2 regions of the Actinacidiphila polyblastidii genome follow, and region 2 is predicted to be linked to the other one. Evidence: riboswitches for the same ligand, from Rfam matches in the RefSeq annotation. Region 2 holds a riboswitch; the other holds the start of a gene.
What was found. Region 2 has a riboswitch for glycine ahead of gcvT (glycine cleavage system aminomethyltransferase GcvT). Riboswitches for the same ligand answer to the same signal wherever they lie in the genome.
Positions count from the first base shown of each region.

Region 1: linked by a shared signal. The riboswitch ahead of gcvP (aminomethyl-transferring glycine dehydrogenase) and the one ahead of gcvT (glycine cleavage system aminomethyltransferase GcvT) in region 2 are both predicted to bind glycine.

Region 1 is NZ_JAZEWV010000045.1:7,442-13,415, reverse strand. It holds gene gcvP (aminomethyl-transferring glycine dehydrogenase) at 1-2,422, opposite strand, end outside; glycine riboswitch at 2,483-2,607, opposite strand; glycine riboswitch at 2,608-2,716, opposite strand; gene V2S66_RS31015 (PRC-barrel domain-containing protein) at 2,862-3,239, shown strand; gene V2S66_RS31010 (DNA polymerase IV) at 3,155-4,666, opposite strand; gene V2S66_RS31005 (MerR family transcriptional regulator) at 4,779-5,381, opposite strand; gene V2S66_RS31000 (bifunctional nuclease family protein) at 5,617-5,974, opposite strand, start outside.
Region 2 is NZ_JAZEWV010000001.1:521,921-527,894, forward strand. It holds gene V2S66_RS02095 (PhzF family phenazine biosynthesis protein) at 1-39, opposite strand, end outside; gene V2S66_RS02100 (L-serine ammonia-lyase) at 78-1,463, opposite strand; gene glyA (serine hydroxymethyltransferase) at 1,563-2,837, opposite strand; gene gcvH (glycine cleavage system protein GcvH) at 2,853-3,233, opposite strand; gene gcvT (glycine cleavage system aminomethyltransferase GcvT) at 3,378-4,493, opposite strand; glycine riboswitch at 4,542-4,655, opposite strand; glycine riboswitch at 4,656-4,756, opposite strand; gene V2S66_RS02120 (enhanced serine sensitivity protein SseB) at 4,870-5,610, shown strand; gene V2S66_RS02125 (enhanced serine sensitivity protein SseB C-terminal domain-containing protein) at 5,906-5,974, shown strand, end outside.

The DNA of each region.
Region 1 (5,974 bases), on a different contig from region 2:
CGGTGTAGAGCACCGGGAAGTGCGGTTCCAGGCGCTTGGCGACGTAGTTCGCGCCGAGCACCGCGATCTGGGTCGCCCGCTTCAGGCCCTCGCCGCCCATCAGCCGCACATACGTCCAGGAGATCGGCAGGATGCCCGCCGAGCCCCAGGGCGCGCCGGAGACGGGTCCCACGCCGGTCGCCGGGCCCGCGCCGGGCTGCAGCGGGTGGTTCGGCAGGTACGGGGCCAGGTGGGCGCGGACCGCGACCGGGCCGACGCCGGGACCGCCGCCGCCGTGCGGGATGCAGAAGGTCTTGTGCAGGTTCAGGTGGGAGACGTCCGCGCCGAACCGGCCCGGCCGGGCGAGGCCGACCAGCGCGTTGAGGTTCGCGCCGTCGACGTACACCTGGCCGCCGGCGTCGTGCACGGCCGCGCAGACGTCGGTGATGTTGTCCTCGAAGACGCCGTGGGTCGAGGGGTAGGTGACCATCAGCACGGCCAGCTCGTCCCGGTGCCGGTCGATCTTCGCGTGCAGGTCCTCGACGTCCACGTCGCCGTTCTCGCCGGTCTTCACCACGACGACCTTCATGCCGGCCATCACCGCGCTGGCGGCGTTGGTGCCGTGCGCGGAGGACGGGATGAGGCACACCGTGCGTCCGGTGTCGCCGTTGGCGCGGTGGTAGGCGCGGACCGCGAGCAGTCCGGCCAGCTCGCCCTGGGACCCGGCGTTCGGCTGAAGGCTGACCCGGTCGTAGCCGGTGACCTCGGCGAGCTGGTCCTCCAGGCCGTGGATCAGCTCCAGGTAGCCCGCGGCCTGCTCGATCGGCGCGAACGGGTGCAGCGCGCCGAACTCGGGCCAGGTGACCGGCTCCATCTCGGTGGTGGCGTTGAGCTTCATCGTGCAGGAGCCCAGCGGGATCATGCCGCGGTCCAGCGCGTAGTCGCGGTCGGCGAGGCGGCGCAGGTAGCGGAGCATCGCGGTCTCGCTGCGGTACTGGTGGAAGACCGGGTGGGTCAGGTAGGGCTCGGTGCGGACCAGCGCGGCGGGCAGCGTGTCGGCGGTCCGCGCGTCCAGCGCGTCGAGGTCGGCGGCGGGCGCGCCGAAAGCGGCGAGCACGGCGGCCAGCTGGGCGCGGTCGGTGGTCTCGTCGCAGGCCACGCCGACCCGGTCGGCGTCGGTGAGGCGCAGGTTGACGCCGGCCGCGCGGGCGGCGGCCACGACCTCGGCGGCGCGGCCGGGCACCCGGGCGGTGAGGGTGTCGAAGAAGGCGTCGTGCTCGATCTCGACGCCGCCGGCCCGCAGGCCCGCGGCGAGCACCGCGGCGTAGCGGTGGGTGCGGCGGGCGATGCCGGCCAGCCCGTCGGGGCCGTGGTAGACGGCGTACATGCCCGCCATCACGGCGAGCAGCACCTGCGCGGTGCAGATGTTGCTGGTGGCCTTCTCCCGGCGGATGTGCTGCTCGCGGGTCTGGAGCGCCAGGCGGTACGCCTTGTCGCCGTCCGCGTCCACCGAGACCCCCACGAGCCGGCCGGGCAGGTTGCGCGCGTAGGACTCGCGCACCGCCATGTAGCCGGCGTGCGGGCCGCCGAAGCCCATGGGCACGCCGAACCGCTGCGTGGTGCCGACCGCGATGTCCGCGCCGAGGGCACCGGGCGAGGCGAGCAGCGTCAGCGCCAGCAGGTCGGCGGCCACCGTGACGACCGCGCCCAGCTCGTGCGCCCGCGCCACGATCGGCCGCAGGTCCCGTACCGCCCCCGAGGCGCCGGGGTACTGCAGCAGCACGCCGAAGACGCCGCGCTCGGCGGCCTCGGCCGGGATGCCGTCGGCCAGGTCGGCGACGACGATCTCGACGCCGGTCGGCTCCGCGCGGGTCCTGAGCACCGCCAGGGTCTGCGGGAAGGTGTCGGCGTCGACCAGGAAGACGCCCTCCTTGACCTTGCCGACCCGCCGGGACAGCGCCATCGCCTCGGCCGCGGCGGTGCTCTCGTCCAGCAGCGAGGCGCCGGAGGTGGGCAGCCCGGTGAGGTCGGCGACCACCGTCTGGAAGTTGATCAGCGCCTCCAGCCGGCCCTGCGAGATCTCCGGCTGGTACGGCGTGTAGGCCGTGTACCAGGACGGGTTCTCCATGACGTTGCGCAGGATCACCGGCGGCGTGAAGGTGCCGTAGTAGCCGAGGCCGATCATCGGGGCCAGCACCTGGTTGCGGCCGGCCAGGGCGCGCAGCTCGGCGAGCACCTCGGCCTCGGTCACCGCCGCGGGCAGGCCGAGCGCCTCGGCGCTCTTTATGGCCGCGGGCACGGCCGCGTCGGTCAGCTCGTCCAGCGAGCCGTAGCCGACCTGGGCGAGCATCTTCGCCTGCGCCTCGGCGTCGGGCCCGATGTGGCGGCGTGCGAAGGGCACTCCGGCTTCCAGCTCGGCGAGGGGGATGCGGCGGTCAGTCATCTGCGGCGGCCTCCTGGTCTGTCACGACCTTCGGGGGTGCGCGGTGCGGGCACCCGTACGGCCTCCCCCTCTGTCATCAGAACCTGAGAGCTTCACCGCCCCTGCCGGGGCGGCTTTCACCGTCGGTGAGGACGCGTTCCGGAGGCGGCGGCGCTTCCGGAGCAGGCCCTGCTTTCCAGAGTGACCTCGCCCGTGCGGTACGGATGCCTGAGAGATTCCGGGGAGGGATTGCTCCTTCGGCGCCTTCGTCACGCCCTTGACGGTGCGTGCGAAGGACTCTCCCGCATGGGGTTTGCAGCCACCCTCAGCGTACCAGCGACGACGCCGGGCAGGCCGAGGCCGCCTGGCGGGTCGCGCGCCCGGCCGATCCGCGGTCGACAGCGCCCGTAATGTGGCTTTGGGTGGTGTCCAGCAGCATTCGCCGTGAGTTGGAGGGACCGTGCAGACCGACATCGATCCGCGCAGCCTGATCGGGCGCCGCGCCTTCGACCGCGACGGGACCAGGATCGGCACGGTGGACGAGGTGTACCTCGACGACGCGACCGGCACCCCCGAATGGGCGGCGGTGCGTACCGGGCTGTTCACCCGGGACGCGTTCGTGCCGCTGGAGCCCAGCGCGCTGGTGGACGGCCGGCTGGAGGTGCCGTTCAAGAAGTCGCTCATCAAGGACGCCCCGGACTTCGGCGTGGGCCGCCACCTGTCCCCCGAGCAGGAGCTGCAGCTGTACCACCACTACGGGATGGACGTGCCGCGCTCAGGACCGGAGCCGGTGCCGGCGCCCGAGCGGGACTTCGGCGCGCGGCCTGGCGAGGACTGAGCGACGGCCGGCGGCTCTGGCTCGGGCGTCGCGTCCCCGGCCGCGCCCGGCGTCGGCCGCGGCTGCTGCGGCGTCGGCAGGGGCGTGTCGCGCAGCGCGACGAGCGGCAGCGGCTCGCCGTGGGTGAGCGCCGGGTCCTCGACGGCGAAGGTGCGCACCCGGCCGGGCAGGGTGTCCGTCGGCACCTCGAAGCGGACCGTGACCCGCCCGACCCCGCTGCCCTGCACCCAGCCGGGGCCGTACTCCTCGTGCACCACGTCCTGGCCGGACAGCCAGCGGTCGGACCGCGCGGGCGGCGGGGGCGGGCTGGACGGCAGCTCCGCCGCATCGGACTCACCGGGCTCCCGCTCCGCCGCGCGCTGCGCGAACAGGTCCTCCTGGGTGAAGTCGGCCAGGCCCGTCACGCCCACGCCCAGCAGCCGCAGGCCGCCGGTGATGTCGACCGCCTCGATCAGCCGGCGGGCGGTCTCGCGGACCACGGAGGGGTCGTCGGTGGGGGCGCGCAGCGTCTCGGAGCGGGTCAGCGTGGAGAAGTCGTAGCGCCGCACCTTCACCACCACCGTCCGGCCGGAGCGGCCCGCGCCGCGCAGCCGCTGCACGCAGCGGTCGGCGAGCCGGTCGATCTCGTGGCGGACGTGGGCGCGGTCGGTGAGGTCGTGGTCGAAGGTGTCCTCGACCGACACCGACTTCACGTCCCGGTCGGCGACCACCGGGCGGTTGTCCAGACCCGCCGCCATCGCGTAGAGCCCGGCGCCGTGCGACTTGCCGAGCAGTCTGACCAGCTCCGCCTCGCCGGCCCCGCTGATCTCGGCGACGGTGGTGATGCCGGCCCTGCGCAGATGCTCCGCGGTGGCCGGGCCGACGCCCCACAGGGTGCGCACCGGCATCGGGTCCAGCAGCGCCCGCTCGGTGCCCGGCTCGACCACCAGCAGGCCGTCCGGCTTGGCCTGCTCCGAGGCGATCTTGGCGAGCAGCTTCGAGCCGGCCAGGCCGACCGACGCGGTGAGCCCGGTGTCGGCCCTGATACGCGCCCGCAGGCCCTCGGCGACCTCTCTGGGCCCGGCCGGGCTGCCGGTGGCGGCAGCGCCCGCCTCCAGGTCCAGGAACGCCTCGTCGAGACTGAGCGGCTCCATCAGCGGTGAGACCTCGGCCAGCAGCGCCATCACGATCTCGCTGATCTGCCGGTAGATGCCGAAGCGCGGGTAGAGGTACGCCGCGTTCGGGCAGAGCCGGCGGGCGTGCGCGATGGCCATGGCGGAGTGCACGCCGTGCACGCGCGCCTCGTAGGACGCGGTCGACACCACGCCGCGGTTGCCGATCCCCCCGACGACGACGGGCTTGCCCCGCAGGCTCGGCTTCGACGCCTGCTCGACCGCGGCGAAGAACGCGTCCATGTCGAGATGCAGGATGGTCGGCGCACTTCTCACATCCCCGATCGTCCCGCACACCGCCGACATTCACCGTACGGGTGTACGGCGCGGCGGGGTGCACGGCAGCGGCGGGATCGCACCGGCGGCGGCGTGGGACGCCGCCCGCGGCTCAGACGGCCCGGTGGCGGCGCCTGGCCAGCTCGTCGGAGGGGTTGTGGCCGACCAGCGTCTCGCCGGTGTCCACGCGCTCGCCGTGCATCTGGGACAGGGCGCTCTCCACGTCCCGCCAGACCACGCCGACCGCGATGCCGAAGATGCCCTGGCCGCCCTGGAGGAGTTCGACGACCTCGTCGGGCGAGGTGCACTCGTAGACCGTCGCGCCGTCGCTCATCAGGGTCATCCTGGCCAGCTCCGAGGGCCCGACCGAGCGCAGGTGCTGGACCGCGGTCCTGATGTTCTGCAGCGCCACGCCGGTGTCCAGCAGCCGCTTGACGATCTTCAGGACGACCACGTCGCGGAAGCTGTAGAGCCGCTGGCTGCCCGAGCCGTACGCGGGCCGGACGCTGGGCTCCACCAGGCCGGTGCGCGCCCAGTAGTCGAGCTGGCGGTACGTGATGCCGGTCGCGGCGCACGCGGTGGGGCCGCGGTAGCCGATCTGCTCGGGCGGAGTCTGCGCGGCCGGGCCGCCCCCCTCGCCGGGGGTCGCACGGGCCAGGGCCCCCTGCGTCGCAAACGGACCGCCGGGCGCCGAACCGTCGCCGGTGTTTCTCACGCCGCCGCCCTCCGTCCCTTCACATCCCGTAGCCACGCGCATGTGCCACGAGACTTTCCAACTCGACGGTAGGCAGTCGCCAGGGGTGCGTCAACGATCGCCACACTCGGCACGCCGAGTGAAATTCACCCCACGAGTGGTTTGGTCGGACTCAGCCCCGGGAACGACTACCCGAATGCCCGTACGCAGGAGCACCCTTGCTCCACAACGGCGCCGGTCGGCGGCGCCGGACGGGTCACTGGTTGCTGGTGCCGAAGTCCTCGGGCGAGATCTGGTCAAGGAACTCGCGGAACTTCTCCACCTCGTCCTCCTGCTCGTCCGGGATGGCGATGCCCGCGTCGTCCAGCACACCGTCACTGCCGTAGATCGGCGTACCGGTGCGCAGCGCCAGCGCTATGGCGTCGGACGGACGGGCGCTGACCTCGACGCCGCTGGCGAAGACCAGCTCCGCGTAGAAGACGCCGTCGCGCAGGTCGGTGATGCGCACCTCGGTCAGGGTCTGCCCGACCGCTTCGAGCACGTCCTTGAAGAGGTCATGGGTGAGCGGTCGCGCAGGGGTCATGCCCTGCTGCGCGAAGGCGATGGCCGTCGCC
Region 2 (5,974 bases):
CGCGCGCACGATCGCGACGGGCAGACCGTACCCGCCCATCCCGCCCCCCTTCAGCGTCGGGCCGCCGGCAGCGGCCGTCAGCACTCGATGACGTTCACCGCCAGCCCGCCGCGGGCGGTCTCCTTGTACTTGACCTTCATGTCGGCCCCGGTGTCCTTCATGGTCTTGATGACCTTGTCGAGGGAGACGTGGTGGCGGCCGTCGCCGCGCATCGCCATCCGGGCGGCGGTGACGGCCTTCACCGAGGCCATGCCGTTGCGCTCGATGCAGGGGATCTGGACCAGGCCGCCGACCGGGTCGCAGGTCAGGCCGAGGTTGTGCTCCATGCCGATCTCGGCGGCGTTCTCGACCTGCTCCGGGGTGCCGCCGAGGACCTCGGCCAGACCGCCCGCGGCCATCGAGCAGGCCGAGCCGACCTCGCCCTGGCAGCCGACCTCGGCGCCGGAGATCGAGGCGTTCTCCTTGAAGAGCATGCCGATGGCGCCCGCCGCCAGCAGGAACCGCACCACCGCGTCCTCCTGCTCGGCGGGGGTGCTGCCCTTGTCCGCCACGAAGTTCAGGTAGTAGTGCAGGACGGCCGGGATGATCCCTGCGGCGCCGTTGGTGGGGGCGGTGACGACCCGGCCGCCCGCCGCGTTCTCCTCGTTGACGGCCATCGCGTAGAGCGTGACCCACTCCATCGCGTGCCGGGCGGGGTCGCCCTCGGCGCGCAGCTGGCGGGCGGACTGGGCGGCGCGGCGGCGGACCTTCAGACCGCCCGGCAGGATGCCCTCGCGGGACATGCCGCGCTGCACGCACGCCTGCATGACCTGCCAGATGTCCAGCAGCCCGGAGCGGATCTCCGCCTCGCCGCGCCACGCCTTCTCGTTCTCCAGCATCAGCGCCGAGATGGACAGGCCGGTCTCCCGGGACAGCCGCAGCAGCTCGTCGCCGGTGCGGAAGGGGTAGCGCAGGACCGTGTCGTCCAGCTTGATCCGGTCCTCGCCGACCGCGTCCTCGTCGACCACGAAGCCGCCGCCGACCGAGTAGTACGTCTTCTCCAGCAGCGGGACGCCGGCCGCGTCGTACGCGAAGAGGGTCATGCCGTTGGCGTGGTAGGGCAGCGAGCGGCGCCGGTGCAGCACGAGCTGGCTGTCCGGGTCGAAGTCGATCTCGTGCGCGCCGAGCAGGTTCAGCCGCCCGGTCTCGCGCACCCGGGCGACCTCCTCGTCCGCGCGCTCCACGTCGACGCTGCGCGGGGAGTGCCCGGCGAGGCCGAGCAGGACGGCCTTGGGGGTGCCGTGGCCGTGGCCGGTCGCGCCGAGCGAGCCGAACAGCTCGGCCCGCACCGACACCGTGTGGGCCAGCAGGCCCTCGTTCTTCAGCCGGTGGGCGAAGATCCCGGCGGCGCGCATCGGGCCCACGGTGTGCGAGCTGGACGGCCCTATGCCGATCGAGAACAGGTCGAAGACCGAAATGGCCACGGAAAACGTACTCCTCGGTTGTCGCGGACGCCGTTGTCCGCTGTGGGGGTGCCGGGCGGGGCCGCCGGTGCGGCGGCCCCGCCCGTCGAGCGGCCGGGGCTAGAGCCCCGGGTACAGCGGGTGCTTGGCGGCCAGCGCCTCGACCCGCTCACGCAGCGCGGTGGCCTCGGTCCCCCCGAAGGGCGACGCGGCCTTCAGCGTCTGCGCGATCACGTCGGCGATCTCGCGGAAGTCGTCGGCCTGGAAGCCGCGCGTGGCGAGCGCGGGGGTGCCGATCCGCAGCCCCGAGGTCACCATCGGGGGGCGCGGGTCGTTCGGGACGGCGTTGCGGTTGACGGTGACGCCGACCTGGTGCAGCCGGTCCTCGGCCTGCTGCCCGTCCAGCGCCGAGTCGCGCAGGTCCACCAGGACCAGGTGCACGTCGGTGCCCCCGGAGAGCACCGAGACGCCCGCCTCGGCGAGGTCCGCGCCGGTCAGCCGCTCGGCGAGGATCCTGGCGCCCTCCAGCGTACGTGACTGGCGGTCCTTGAACTCCGCCGTGGCCGCGGCCTTGAACGCCACCGCCTTCGCGGCGATCACGTGCTCCAGCGGGCCGCCCTGCTGACCGGGGAAGACCGCGGAGTTGATCTTCTTGGCGAGGTCCGCGGTGGAGAGGATCACACCGCCGCGCGGGCCGCCGAGGGTCTTGTGCGTGGTGGTGGTGACCACGTGCGCGTGCGGCACCGGCGAGGGGTGCAGCCCGGCCGCGACCAGGCCGGCGAAGTGCGCCATGTCGACCATCAGGTACGCGCCGACCTCGTCGGCGATCCGGCGGAACGCCGCGAAGTCCAGCTGCCGCGGGTACGCCGACCAGCCCGCCACGATCAGCTGCGGCCGGTGCTCCTTGGCCAGCCGCTCGACCTCGGCCATGTCGACCCGGTTGGTCTCGGCGTCGACGTGGTAGGCGGCGACCTTGTACAGCTTGCCGGAGAAGTTGATCTTCATCCCGTGGGTCAGGTGACCGCCGTGCGCCAGGTCCAGGCCCAGGATGGTGTCCCCGGGCTTGATCAGGGCGAACATCGCGGCGGCGTTCGCCTGCGCGCCCGAGTGCGGCTGGACGTTCGCCGCCTCGGCGCCGAACAGCTCCTTCACCCGGTCGATCGCCAGCTGCTCGATCACGTCGACGTGCTCGCAGCCGCCGTAGTAGCGGCGGCCCGGGTAGCCCTCGGCGTACTTGTTGGTCAGCACCGAGCCCTGGGCCTCCAGCACCGCGACCGGCGCGAAGTTCTCCGAGGCGATCATCTCCAGGGTGGACTGCTGGCGGTGCAGCTCGGCGTCGACCGCGGCGGCGACGTCCGGGTCGAACTCGTGCAGGGACTGGTTCAGCAGCGACATGTGCGTCAGGTCTCCTCAGCCCGCGATGAACGCGTCGTACTCGGCCGCGGACAGCAGCTCCGCGTCGTCGCCCGACACCCGCACCTTGAAGAGCCAGCCGCCCTCGAAGGGCGCGGAGTTGACCAGCGCCGGGTCGTCGACGACGTCCTGGTTGACCTCGGTGACCTCACCGGACACCGGCGAGTACAGGTCGCTGACCGACTTGGTGGACTCCAGCTCGCCGCAGGTCTCGCCGGCGGTGACCGTCGCGCCCGCCTCGGGGAGCTGGACGAAGACGACGTCGCCGAGCGCGTCGGCGGCGTGCGAGGTGATCCCCACGGCCGACACCCCGTCCGCGGCGGCGGAGACCCACTCGTGTTCCTTGCTGTAGCGCAGCTGCTCAGGATTGATGCTCATGACGGAATTCTCCCGGATGGATGACGGTCCCCGCGCGCGGCGCGAGGACGGGCGGAGTCGGAGGGGTGCGGAAGTCGCGGGAAGTCGGAGGGGGCATGCGGTGCGGCGCGCGCGGCGGCCGCGCGCGGTGACGGAGCGGGACCGTCAGCGCTCGCGCTTGTAGAACGGCAGCGCGACCACGTCGTGCGGCTCCTGGGCGCCGCGGATGTCGACCGCGACCCCCGCGCTGCCGGGCGCCGCGTGCGGCGCGTCCACGTACGCCATGGCGATCGGCACGCCGAGGGTGGGGGAGGGCGCGCCGGAGGTGACCTCGCCGATCACCGCGCCGGAGCCGTCGGTGACCGGGTAGCCGGCCCGCGGCACCCGGCGGCCGTGCGCGACCAGGCCGACCAGCCGGCGCGGCGGGGTCGCGTCCGCCTTGCGAGCCGCGGCGTCGAGCGCGTCGCGGCCGACGAAGTCGCCGGGCTTGTCGAACTTCACCACCCGGCCGAGCCCCGCGTCGAAGGGCGTCAGCGCGGTGGTCAGCTCGTGCCCGTACAGCGGCATCCCGGCCTCCAGGCGCAGCGTGTCCCGGCAGGACAGCCCGCACGGCACCAGCCCGGCGCCGGCGCCGGCCGCCGTCAGCTCCTGCCACAGCCGCTCGGCGTCGCCGGGCGCCACGAACAGCTCGAAGCCGTCCTCGCCGGTGTAGCCGGTGCGGGCGATCAGCGCGTCCGCACCGGCGACGGTGGCGGGCAGCCCCGCGTAGTACTTGAGCCCGTCGAGGTCCGCGTCGGTGAGCGACTTCAGGATGCCGGGGGACTGCGGGCCCTGGACGGCGAGCAGCGCGTACGCGTCCCGGTCGTCGCGGACCGCCGCGTCGAAGCCGGCCGCCCGCTCGGTCACCGCGTCGAGCACGGTCTGCGCGTTGGAGGCGTTGGCGACGATCATGTACTCCCGGTCGGCGAGCCGGTAGACGATCAGGTCGTCCAGGATGCCGCCGTCGGCCGCGCAGATCATCGTGTAGCGGGCCCGGCCCGGGGCGAGCGCCGACAGGTGGCCGACCAGCGCGTGATCGAGCAGCTCCCCGGCCTGCGGTCCGGTCACGGTGATCTCGCCCATGTGCGAGAGGTCGAAGAGGCCGGCGCGGGTGCGGACCGCCTGGTGCTCCTCGCGCTCGCTGGTGTACCGCAGCGGCATGTCCCAGCCCGCGAAGTCGGTCATGGTCGCGCCCAGGGCGCGGTGCAGCGCGTCGAGCGCGGTACGGCGGGGTTCGCTCATCGGAAACGGGCTCCCAGGTGAGGACGGTACGGAAACGAGGCCACAGCGGCCTCCCCATCTGTCATCGGAACCTGAGAGGTTCACCGTGACCCCGCGCGGGGCCCGGCTTGCACCTTGGGTGGGAGGGAGCCCGGTGGGGCGCCCTCCGCTTTTCAGATCTGCCTCGTCCGCGCGGTATCTGTGCCTGAGAGATTCAAGGGAGGACTTGCTCCTTCGGCGCCCGGCCCTCCTGAGAGGAACCGGAACTCTCCCGCGCGGCCTCCAACGGCCGGTATGCAAGTTGTGCCGACCATCATTGCACGCCCGGGTCGGAGTGACGGCAGGAGCCGCTAGGGTTTCCCGGGCAACGGCGGCACATGGGCGGACAAGGGTGGACATGGAGAATCCGGCACCGTACATATGGCCGGCCAACGAGCTGGAGGAAGTCCTCTCGGCGAGCGTCGGCAACCCCGCCGCCGGGCCCAGGCTGCTGGAGGTGCTCGGCCGCTCCCGGATCTGGGTGCCGCTGCCGAACGGCGGCGGGGCGCCCGGCTTCGACCTGCCCACCATGGAGCTCGAAGGCGCCCCCTACGTGCCGGTGTTCAGCTCGGAGCAGCAGTTCCGGCAGGCCGCCGACGGGATGTCCTGCGCGGTCGCGCCGGTGCACGAGTTCGCCCGCGGGCTGCCTCCCGCGGTGGGCATCGCGGTCAACCCCGGCGGGGCGGTGGGCGTCCCGCTGCCGCCGGCCGCGGTCGCCGAACTGTGCCGCGCCGACCGGTCCCCGTCCGGCGCCGCGCCCACCCCCGGGGCGCGGGTGCGGCTGTGGGAGCCGGGCCACGAGGAGGAGCCGGTGGACTTCCTGGCCGCCGCGGCCGCCGAGTTCGCGGTCACGCCGGTCGTGCTCACCGCGCGCCGGGCGCTGGCGTCGGTCGAGGAGGAGCCGCCGGCCCTCTTCGTCGGCGTCGAGCTGGACCGCTGGCAGGAGGAGGACCGGGCGGCCGCGCTGGACGGCCTCGGCCGGGCGCTGGGCGCGGCGCCGCTGCCCTGGCAGGTCCACCTGATCCTGCTCGACGTGGCACAGGACCCGGTGGCGGACTGGATGCTGGAGGCCGTCGCGCCGTTCTTCGCCCGGGACTGACGCGTCCGGCGCGAGCGGCGGCGGCAGGGACGGCGGTCCTGGCGGCGGCAGCGGGGCCACGACCGGACCGGCCACGACCGCCGCCGACCGCGGCGGTCCGGGCACGACCGCGGACGACCGCGGACGACCGGGCCCGACCGGCCGGGCCGGTGGCGGCCCGTATACGCGCTGTATACGCGCCATATAGGCGGCGCGGCTTGAGTCGAGACGCGTTCCACCGGGAACACTCGAACTGATTTGATGGCGTCGGACGAACCAAGCGGAATCGGCGGACGAGGGGAAAGGGCGGTCCCAGGTGATCGCGGGTGCGCAAGGCGGCGCGGCGGCGGCCGGCCAGGTGGAGCGGATGCTGCACCAGGTGGCG